DNA from 2 places in the Alteromonas nitratireducens genome. Region 2 is predicted to be linked to the other one. Evidence: predicted binding sites of a transcription regulator. Region 2 holds the regulator's gene; the other holds the start of a gene.
The links. Region 2 encodes MetJ, which represses methionine synthesis genes. Its sites were predicted from a motif close to TAGACGTCTAGACGTCTA; they were not measured.

Region 1: the regulator MetJ is predicted to act here: its motif matches at 4,039-4,056, upstream of serA (phosphoglycerate dehydrogenase).

What each region holds. Positions count from the first base shown of each region.
Region 1 is NZ_JBFNPK010000002.1:266,113-271,799, forward strand. Features, by position in the region: gene AB1N33_RS03775 (HDOD domain-containing protein) at 100-921, shown strand; gene AB1N33_RS03780 (DUF481 domain-containing protein) at 1,003-1,806, shown strand; gene AB1N33_RS03785 (DUF481 domain-containing protein) at 1,980-2,699, shown strand; gene serA (phosphoglycerate dehydrogenase) at 2,760-3,989, opposite strand; gene rpiA (ribose-5-phosphate isomerase RpiA) at 4,115-4,771, opposite strand; gene AB1N33_RS03800 (5-formyltetrahydrofolate cyclo-ligase) at 4,839-5,465, opposite strand; gene AB1N33_RS03805 (hybrid sensor histidine kinase/response regulator) at 5,462-5,687, opposite strand, start outside.
Region 2 is NZ_JBFNPK010000013.1:42,406-48,092, forward strand. Features, by position in the region: gene priA (primosomal protein N') at 1-2,177, opposite strand, end outside; gene rpmE (50S ribosomal protein L31) at 2,419-2,631, shown strand; gene AB1N33_RS11950 (malic enzyme-like NAD(P)-binding protein) at 2,985-4,232, shown strand; gene metJ (met regulon transcriptional regulator MetJ) at 4,257-4,586, opposite strand; gene metF (methylenetetrahydrofolate reductase) at 4,731-5,612, shown strand.

The sequences.
Region 1 (5,687 bases), on a different contig from region 2:
CGCAGTTATTGGATGACTTACTCAATTAGTGCGATTTAGCGGCTGAGATTTTAACGGCACTTGTTATAATAACGCGCAACGAAAACAGGTGGATACTCTATGTCGATGGAAAAGTTTGTCTCGTACGCGGCGACATCATTTACATTACCGGAAATATGTCTGCGGATTAGAGATGTACTCGATGATCCCCGCTCGGACGCTGACGCCATTGCGCAACTTATTAGTGTTGATCCATCACTGACTGCCAAGGTACTTCGCCTGGCCAACAGTGCCCTGTTTCGTTTCCCATCGCAAATTGAATCAATCAGTAAAGCAGTCAGCATTATCGGTGGTGAAGCGCTTTACAATCTGGTCATGGCGGAAACCGCCACGACGGCTTTTAAAACTTTTGATTCGTCATTGATTGACCAGGACAAACACTGGCAACAATCAGTGTATCGCGGTGTGATCGCCCGCTATCTTGCGAAGCAGGCAAAGATCCGTGGCAGTGAACGGTTTTTCGTCACGGGCATTCTGATGGATTTGAGTGAACCTGTGGTCGCCAAGTGCGATCCCATGTCATTTGAAGCCTATAAAGCAGATGACGAGAAGGTAATGCCGGAAATAAAACAACAACGGCATTTCGGTTTTACCTTCGCGCAATGCAGCGGCACAATCCTGGAACGATGGAAACTTCCTCTGCCGCTGTATTATCCCATTCAGCATTTATACGACATCGGCAAACTTACCTCTGACATTGATATTGCAGTGCTCGAGTGCGCCAGACGCATTACCCTCAAGGAACGACAAGAATCCGGCGTACAGATTGACATCTTTCCGCCGGCGATTGCGAAAACGCTGAAAATTGAAGGTGAAACGCTGGGTAACGCGATTGAGTTCGCAAATAAGGAAGCCGCAAGGTTATCGACACTTATCCAGTAGACACCGCGTCAGCGTGTCTGCTGACAACGTTTAATACAAAGCTCGTTTACGTGCGCTAAACAATAACGACTATAAGCAATTATGCAAAAAGACCATGTCAAACATGTCCTGGTATCGGTGTGCTTTTTTGCCTGCACAGGAGTAAGTGCAGAACCGCAGGACCTCATCCAACGGCTGTATTACTCAGACTTTTCTGAGGAAGAAGAGCAGCCTGCAAAACCGTTTACAATGGATGGTGAGCTGGGTTTGATCGTATCAACCGGCAACACGGCAGCGTCGTCGATAAAAGCGGCCATCAACGCTGACCATAACATGGATGACTGGAACAATACCTACAATGCTGAGCTGTTATACACGGAAAGTGATACCGATGGCTCTGAACGTGCGGTTACCGCACAGCGATTCTATTCGACCGCACAGTTTGACTACAAGCTGCATGCGAATGATCGCCGCCTGTTCCTGTATGCCGATTATGAAGATGATCGCTTTAACGGTTACAAATACCGTTCAACGCTGGCAGCGGGCTGGTCGCACCGGGCCTGGAAAGGGCTGGAGACAGAATTTCGCTACAGTATCGGGCCAGGTTACACGCTGATTGAGTCTGAAGAACCTACACTCAATTCGGTAAACAGCGGCGCAGTACTTCGGGCATCGGCTGAGTATCGCTATAACTGGAGTACCGGTGCGCGTTTCAGACAATTTGTCAGTACCGAAGCGGGTACATCCAATATCCGTTCACGCTCCGAGACCTCGGTGTCGGCCAGTATTTTTGGCTCACTGGCAATGAAGCTGTCGCTGATTCTGATCCATGAAACTAATCCGGCACCGACCAGTTCAACCCTGAGTTCAGAGACTTCAGTGTCACTGGTATACCATTACTTCTAGTCTCAGTTTGCGATACCATGTATAACGTGCAGTGACCGGACAATGAAGCGGCCATCACAGACGTTATGTGCAGTTAGCAGGCGTGCTGGTAAAAACAGAACATCGAATTTTAGGTTAAAACAGGAATGATTATGAAAAGACAGGGGTTTTATTGCCAGCTGACCGCGCTGGCAATGGCGTGCGCGTTTACAGGCAGTGCGCTTGCTCAGGAAGAACAGGAAGTAAAGCCGTTTTCAATGGACGGTGAGTTCGGATTTATTTTTACTACCGGTAACACCGAAACGACCTCAGCTTCAGCGGGTATCAACGCCCATCAGGAGCTGGATATGTGGAGTAACGACTACATTATTGAAGGCCTGTACCGCAGTGAAACGGTAGAAGTGGACGGTGAGGAAGTTGAGCGTACTTCAGCACAGAAGTTTTATACGTCGGCGCAGGGCAACTATAAGCTGGACAACCCTGACTACCGTCTGTTTGGCTTTGCCTCATATGAAGATGACCGTCTGAGTAACTTCGATTACCAGGCATCAGTGGCGGCCGGTTTTAACCATAAGGTGCTCAACAATGCTACGCACACCCTGGAGTATTCAGTCGGTCCGGGTTACGCCTTCCGTCAGACTCAGGAAGGGGAAACCTTAAATGGCGTGATGGTGCGTGCGTCAGCTGCGTATGCATGGAAAATTTCCGAAACCGCGCGTTTCACCCAGACCGTCAGTACTGAATTAAACTCAGACAATACTAAGTCACGGGCGGAATCGGCACTCACTGCCACCATCAGTGGCGCGCTCTCAATGAAACTGTCTATCAAGCTGGATCACAACACCAATGTGAATCCGGGCATTGAGAAGCTGGACACAGAAACCGCGGTGACGCTGGTGTATAACTTCTTCTGAGGCTAAGCCGCAGAAACAAAAAAGGAGGCAGGCGCCTCCTTTTTTCTTGTCTGTCTTCGGTTAGTGCAGAATACGGGTTTTAATTGTCCCGTCAATTTGCTGCAGTTGCTCAAGTGCGTCATAGGCGCGGTCGGCTTCCACGTCCACCACCACGTAGCCCACGTCGGCAGAGGTTTGCAGATACTGGGCCTCAATGTTAATCCCTTTGTCAGCAAACGCGTGGTTGATTTGGGTCAGCACACCAGGACGGTTCTGGTGAATGTGCAGCAGACGCGAGCGTCCGATATGTTCGGGCAGCGACACTTCCGGGAAGTTCACAGCCGACAGGGTTGAGCCATTATCGCTGTATTTCGCCAGTTTACCCGCGACTTCAATGCCGATATTTTCCTGGGCTTCCTGGGTGCTGCCGCCCACATGTGGGGTCAGGATCACATTGTCGAAACGGCGCAGCGGTGATTCAAACTCTTCCTGATTGGATTTTGGTTCAACCGGGAATACGTCAATCGCGGCCCCATTAATATGACCCCTTTCCAGTGCGTCAACCAGCGCATCGATATCAATCACGGTACCGCGGGATGCATTAATCAGAATGCTGCCGGCCTTCATCTTGGCTAACGCCGCCGCATTGATCATATTTTGCGTTTGCGGGGTTTCCGGGACATGCAGTGATACCACATCTGACGTTGCCAGCAGCTTATCCAGACTTTTAACCTGCATGGCGTTACCCAGCACCAGCTTGTCTTCAATATCGTAAAACTGCACGCGCATACCAAGATGTTCAGCCAGAATGCTCAATTGTGTACCAATGTGGCCGTAGCCAATGATCCCCAGGGTTTTACCACGCGCCTCATAGGAGCTGACGGCGCTTTTTTCCCATTCGCCGCGGTGGGCTTTAGCATTTTTACTGGGAATACCACGCAGCAGCAGAATAATCTGTCCCAGCACCAGTTCTGCGACCGAGCGGGTATTAGAGAACGGCGCATTAAACACCGGAACGCCCCGGTGCAGTGCCGCCTGCAAATCTACCTGGTTGGTTCCGATACAGAAACAGCCCACAGCAACCAGCTTAGTGGCTGCATCAAAAACAGCCTCGGTCAGTTGGGTTCGTGAACGAATGCCAATAAAGTGTGCATCGCGCACTTTCTCGATCAGTTCATCTTCAGGAAGCGATGTCGACAGATACTCGATGTTGGTGTAGCCATTGTTCTCAAAGGTTCTCAGGGCACTTTTGTGTACCCCTTCAAGTAACAGAATTCGAATTTTATCTTTGGGCAGTGAAACTTTTGACATGGACTCGCATCTCGGTTGAAGGTTTTGCGTTTGCTGTTTTTAAGACTTCTGGACGTCTATACGTCAACTTATCAGAATTCAGACAGCCTGAAAAGATGAATTTCAGGCTGTCTGTCCGGTAGGCGTTACTCGTAGGCTGTAACACCTTCATCGGTGGCGGTCAGAACAATATCAGCCCCGCGCAGGGCAAAAATGCCGTTTGTAACCACGCCCGGAATATTATTAATGGTTTGCTCCAGGTCACGCGGTGCCAGTATCTCAAGGTTGTGAACGTCCAGAATAACATTGCCGTTATCGGTTACCACACCCTGACGATAAACCGGGTCGCCGCCCAGTTTTACCAGCTCCCGGGCTACCATCGAGCGGGCCATCGGGATGACTTCGACCGGTAAAGGAAATTTACCGAGTACCGGTACACGTTTACTGTCATCGACAATACACACAAAGGTTTTGGAGGCCGCCGCGACAATTTTTTCGCGGGTAAGTGCCGCGCCACCGCCTTTAATCATGTGTTTGTGTTCGGTGACTTCATCGGCGCCATCCACATAGACTGACAGGCCGTCGACATCATTCAGTGATACTACCTCAATACCGATTGCTTTGAGTCGCTCTGTTGAAGCGTCTGAACTGGACACTGCCGCGGTGATGCTGTCTTTGATATCTGCCAGCGCGTCGATGAAGAAGTTGACGGTTGAGCCTGTGCCTACGCCAATGATGGTGTCCGGTTCAACATAATTGAGCGCTGCCCGCGCTACTGCGCGCTTTTTGTCATTCTGATCCATGCCTTTTCCCGTTACTAAGTGTTGCGCAAAGTGTAACTGAAAACAGCCGCAGAGCCGTAGCCAATTTTTAGGATTGTGGCGGGCGAGAATAAATCTTTTGTTCGGGGGTGACGATGATGTCCAGTGGGACGTCCCAGGATTGTACCGGCAAAGCCGGCACCTGCTGACAGTCGTGCGCAATACCAATCAGCACAGGTTTTTTTGCCCAGCGGTCACGGTGCGCCAGCGTGCGGTCATAAAAACCTCCGCCCATACCCAGGCGGTTGCCGTGTGCATCAAACCCGACCAGGGGTAGCAGCACCACGTCAATGGCGGTCGGCGGAATAACGCGCGTCACATCACAGACCGGCTCAGCAATGCCAAACCGGTTGGTCTGCATCGGCGTTTGCGGATGGTAATGCAGAAACAATAAATGGCCTGGTGTGAACGGGTGCAGCACAGGCAGCGCAACGGCAGGGGCGTCAGGTGAAGAAAAAAAGCGGGTGAACAACGGCGTCAGGTCGACTTCACCATCGTTTGGCAGATAGCCGGCTACCACGCTGGCATCCGCGACCGCCGGCAGTGAAAGCAACTGTGAGGCAATATCCGCCGCAGCCATATCCTGCTGGGCGTCTGACAGGGCGCGTCGGGCCGCCCTGAGCTCACGTCTTAACTGCTGTCGCTGAGATTGAGAGGATGCGGTCGTGGTGGTCATTGTCCGAGATAATGTTGCAGCAGGGTAACCAGTGCGGCGCGGTCAACCGGCTTGGTAAGAATGTCACACATGCCGTCTTTTTTCAGGTCCCCCGCATCGTGAAACGAGTCTGCCGTCAGTGCCACCACGGGTACATCAGGGTGAAGGGCGTGAAGCTGTCGGGTGGTTTCTCTGCCTGAAATGCCCGGCAGGTGCAGGTCCATCAACACCAGATCAGGGATA
Region 2 (5,687 bases):
TCCTGTGGGTCGATGTCCAGTGACCAGCGCACTTTCGATGCCAGCGGTAGTGCACTGATCGCCGGCAGCGCATGACGCACCGCCTGATGTAACGGCGCACGTTTATGGTGGCTGAGCACCAGCATAAAGCGATACCGGCCCTGACGCTTTTCGATCAGACCCGGCAGCGGACCGGCTACCTGTAGTTGTGATGTCGCATCGACACGCTGCAACACAGCCCTCACATCCGCCAGAAAATCATGTGCCAGGCCCGCGTTATTGGCTTCTGCCCGAATGATAAGCTGACTGGCAAACGGCGGTAACCCAGCCATTTTGCGCTCTTCCAGCGCCTGCCGGGCAAAATGGCTGTAGCCGTTGTGAATCAGATCCTGCAGCAGGGGATGGTCGGGGTTATGGGTTTGCAGCCACATCTCCCCCGGTTTACTTGCCCGCCCGGCACGCCCCGCCAGTTGGGTGACCAGCTGTCCAAGCTTCTCGGGCGCTCGAAAATCGCCACTGAACAGCGCACCGTCACAGTCAAGCACCACCACCAGCGTCACATGCGGAAAATGGTGCCCTTTGGACAATATCTGCGTGCCCACCAGCAGCTGATATTCCTGTCGGTTTATCGCATCCAGCGTTGCCTGCAGCTTGCCTTTACCGCGCACCGCATCGCTGTCAATCCGAACCTGTCTGGCCTGCGGAAACAGCTCAGCCAGCCCGGCCTCAACCTGCTCGGTACCGACCCCCGCGGTCACCAGTTTACCGGACTGACAGCACTCACACTGTCTGGGAATGGCCCGTGTGCCAGCGCAATGATGGCACTGCAGATAACGCTGGGCGCGGTGTACCGTGTAGGGACGATCACAACGCGGACACATTACCGACTCACCACAGTGATGACACAGCAGCGCGGGGGCATAGCCGCGTCGATTCACAAACACCAGCACCTGATTGCCCTTGTCGAGATGCGATCGCATGATCCCCAGCATCCCGTCAGCAATACCATGGCGAATTGCCTGATCGCGGGCATCAAGCACCTGCTGATGGGTATGACGGGCACCACCCGCCCGTTCGGTCAGGATTAAATGGGCGTAACGCCCCGACAACGCATTGTTCAGCGTTTCCAGAGACGGCGTCGCAGTGCCGAGGATAAGGGGGATCCCCTCCTCCTTAGCGCGCATGACTGCAAAATCACGCGCGTGATAGCGCAGCCCGTCCTGCTGTTTGAAAGAGTCGTCATGCTCTTCATCAACAATCAGCATACCGGGGAATTTAAGCGGGGTGAAAATGGCAGAACGGGTACCAATGATAATACCCAGTTCGCCGCCCTGCGCCCGTTGCCATACCGACAGGCGTTCTGCATCATTCAACTGCGAATGCAGCACACCAATTTCTATCGAAAAGCGTGCCTGAAAGCGCGCCACCGTTTGTGGTGTCAGTCCTATCTCCGGCACCAGGATCAGAACCTGTCGGCCCGCCGCCAGTACACGTTCGATGGCCTGCAGATACACTTCCGTTTTGCCACTGCCGGTTACACCCTCAAGCAGACTGACCGCAAAGCCAGTTTGCTGATTAAGGGCCGCAATGGCGACCGCTTGCTGTTTATCAGGGACAGGCTTGGCGCCAATCTGCATGGCGTCGAGCCAGGCCTTCTCTACTGGCGCCTTTTCCACTTCACTTTCGGTGATGAAGTGCTTGTCTTTCAGCGCACTAATGACCGCATCAGACACGATGAGTTTAAGCGAACTTTTGAGCTGAGGGCCATCACGCAAGGCCGCGATACAGGCCAGTTGTTTTGGTGCGCGCGACAGTGACGCACTGTCTTCCCGCTGTCCGGCGTCGGTCAGCGACACCCAACTTTGCGTCGCAAGCTGGTTTGGCTCGCCCTTTCTGAGGCGCACGGGCAGCATGGTATGCAGCACGTCGCCCGGACTGTGGTGGTAATACTGCCACAGCCACGCTGCCAGCTTCAGCATGGTGTCCGACAACACCGGCACAACGTCCAGCACCTCAATCACCGCCTTAATAGTCACCTTGTCGTCTTCGGGCTTTTTACCGGGCCCCAGCACCACGCCGACCAGCGAGCGCGGCCCAAAAGGCACACGCACCCGCACGCCCGGCGACAGCGGTTTATCGGTGGTATAGGTAAAGGTCTGGCGCAGCGGAACAGGCACCGCTACGTCGAGATAGTGCATCGTCATTTATCCTTGTATGGCAGGCAGATAACCGGTTGTCACCGCCTGTCTTTGCGTGGCTGACGCACTGTGCAAATCACAGACAATTCACTTGATTATTAAGGCGCCATACATTAATATGCGCCGCTCTTTACGGCAAGGCCTCTGTTACACCTTAGCAGAGCCTTGTATGAAAATATTGTTACGTATGGTGTTCAGCTTCGGGCTGGATAGCGATACGGCCTTTTGTATGAGGTATCCCATGAAACAAGGTATCCATCCTGATTACAACGAAATTACTGCAACCTGTTCTTGCGGTAACGTAATGAAAATTCGCTCTACCATGGGCAAAGACATCAACCTGGACGTATGTTCAGAGTGTCACCCGTTCTACACTGGTAAGCAGCGTAACGTTGACACTGGTGGTCGTGTTGACCGCTTCAAGAAACGTTTTGGTGCACTGGGCAAAAAATAAGTCCGGCTGTATCATCAAAAAAGCGCCTTCAGGGCGCTTTTTTTGTGCCCGTTCATCCATCACGTCATCAGATACATTTCCTATATAGCAAAACCATTTTGCATAAATAAAATTTATATCAGCTATTCGCAGATCTCGCTGGTTTTCCTGACACCAGTCTATTAGATTAGTGATGTCAGTCGCTGATCAGATATGTCTGGTGAATACTGCATGGTAGAGTTCACGCCGCCTGGCCTGATGAGGCAGCATCAGGTACGGTTTTCAGCACTGTCATCGCCAATAATAAACAATAACAACACTGGCATTGCCGAAAAAGCAAACACCTCAACCCTACAAAAAGGATACGCTTACCCATGTCAGACTTCAGACAACGCGCGCTTGATTATCATGCTAAACCTACCCCGGGCAAAATTCGCGTCGAACTTTCCAAACCCGCCGACAGTGTTGACGACCTGGCACTGGCATACAGTCCGGGCGTAGCCGAGCCGGTGCGCGAAATTGCCGATGATCCGGATCTGGCCTACCAGTACACCGCCAAAGGCAACATGGTTGCGGTGATCAGTAACGGTACAGCTATCCTTGGTCTGGGCAACCTCGGGCCGCTTGCGTCAAAACCGGTCATGGAAGGCAAGGCACTGCTGTTTAAACGGTTTGCAGGACTGGACGCTATTGATATCGAAGTCAAACACCGCACCACTGAAGAATTCATTAATACCGTCGCAAACATTGCTGACACCTTTGGCGGTATTAACTTAGAAGATATCAAAGCGCCGGAATGTTTTGAGATTGAGCAGGAACTTATTCGCCGCTGTAACATTCCGGTGTTTCATGATGATCAGCATGGCACCGCCATCGTCACCGCCGCCGGTATGCTGAACGCCCTCGAAATTCAGGGTAAGCAAATTGAAGACGCGACCATTGTCTGTATGGGAGCCGGTGCGGCAGCCGTGGCCTGTATGGAACTGCTGATAAAATGTGGCGCACAGCGCGAGCGTATCTACATGCTTGATCGCAAAGGCGTTATCCATACCCGCCGCGACGATCTGACTGAACACAAAAAACTGTTTGCCAACAATACTGACAAGCGCACCCTCGACGATGTCATGGAAGGTGCAGATATCTTTGTAGGTGTGTCTGGCCCGGATGTACTGCCGCCAGAGACGCTGGCGCTGATGGCGGAAAACCCCATCGTGTTCGCTTGCTCCAACCCGGATCCGGAAATCAAGCCGGAGCTGGCTCACGCCGTACGCGATGATCTGATTATGGCGACAGGCCGCTCAGACTATCCGAATCAGGTTAACAATGTCCTGTGCTTCCCGTTTATTTTCCGTGGTGCACTGGATGTGCGGGCAACCGCAATAAACGACGAAATGAAGGTGGCGGCGGTTGAGGCGATCCGCGCTATTTCAAAGGAGCCGGTTCCTGAAGAGGTGCTGAAAGCCAGTAAGAGTGAATCACTGACCTTTGGTAAACACTACATTATTCCTAAACCGATGGATCCGCGTTTGTGTTCGCGTATTGCGACTGCGGTAGCAAAAGCGGCGATAGATTCGGGTGTCGCCCGACTCGATACCCTGCCGGCCTCGTACCAGCAGGACTGATCGTAGTTATAAAAAGGCCCGGTATTAGTCCGGGCCATTTTCCTGTTCAATTTCCAGCTCCAGTCCCATCTCCTGCATAATCTTTCTGGCCTCGGCCGGAATGCGGTTGGGGTTGTCTTTGCGTAAATCGTCGTCACTGGGCAACGGCTGACCGGTAAACGCATGCAAAAACGCTTCGCACAATAATTCCGAATTGGTTGCATGACGCAGATTGTTAATTTGTCTGCGCGTGCGCTCGTCGGTCAGCACCTTCAGCACATTAATAGGAATGGACACGGTAACTTTCTTTACCTGCTCACTCTTTTTCCCGTGCTCCGCGTAGGGATGAATATACTTACCATTCCATTTTGCCATTAGGTTGCCTGCTTTTTTGTTTGTTTTAATTTTGTGAAATTTTAAACAATGCACAGAAAAGGTCAATTGAGCAGTGTAAACCGCTTGACGTCTAGACATATATTAATTAGTTTAGACGTCTAAACGTCTATGAAGGGTTTCGTTATGGTGTCTTATGCTCAGGGTGTGGACGCACTCAACCAGTCTTTGTCAGAACTGCGCGATATTGACGTGTCGTTTGAATTTTTCCCGCCAAAGTCTGAGCAGATGGAGAAGACCCTGTGGAAGTCGGTTGAACGTCTTGCGCCCCTGAAGCCCAGCTATATGTCAGTCACCTATGGAGCCAACAGCGGTGAGCGTGATCGCACCCATGACGTCGTCAAGCGCATCCACCAGCAAACGGGTGTTGCCGCCGCACCACACCTTACGTGTGTCGACGCGTCGAAAGAAGAGTTGCAGCAGATTGCACGCGATTACTGGGATTCCGGCATACGTCGTATTGTTGCGTTACGTGGCGATCTGCCCCAGGGTGTTACCAAAACCGATATGTATGCCTCTGACCTGGTGGCCCTGTTAAAAGACGTTGCCGACTTTGACATTTCAGTGGCGGCGTACCCGGAAAAGCATCCCGAAGCCCCGAATGCCCAGTTCGACCTGCTCAACCTGAAGCGCAAAGCAGAAGCAGGGGCCAGTGAGGCAATCACCCAGTTTTTCTTCGACACCAGTGTTTTTTTGCGCTTCCGCGACCGCGCTGCGGCAGCCGGTATTGATTTGGATATTGTGCCGGGGATCCTGCCTGTAACCAACTACCAGACCCTCATTAAGTTCGCCGGTTTCACCAACGTCCATGTGCCCGGCTGGCTGCATAAACACTTTGAAGGACTGGATGAGGACGACCAGACCACCCGTAACCTGATTGGCGCCAACATTGCGATGGACATGGTCAAGGTGTTAGCCAAAGAGGGCGTGAAGCACTTTCATTTCTATACGTTAAACCGCAGCGAACTAAGCTATGCCATTTGCCATATGCTGGGGGTGCGTGGCTAATCCGGTTAAAAAACTTTGCCGATAACCGCTCCAGCGGTATACCATTCTTAAAAGAAAGGTTATTCAAACAAGGAC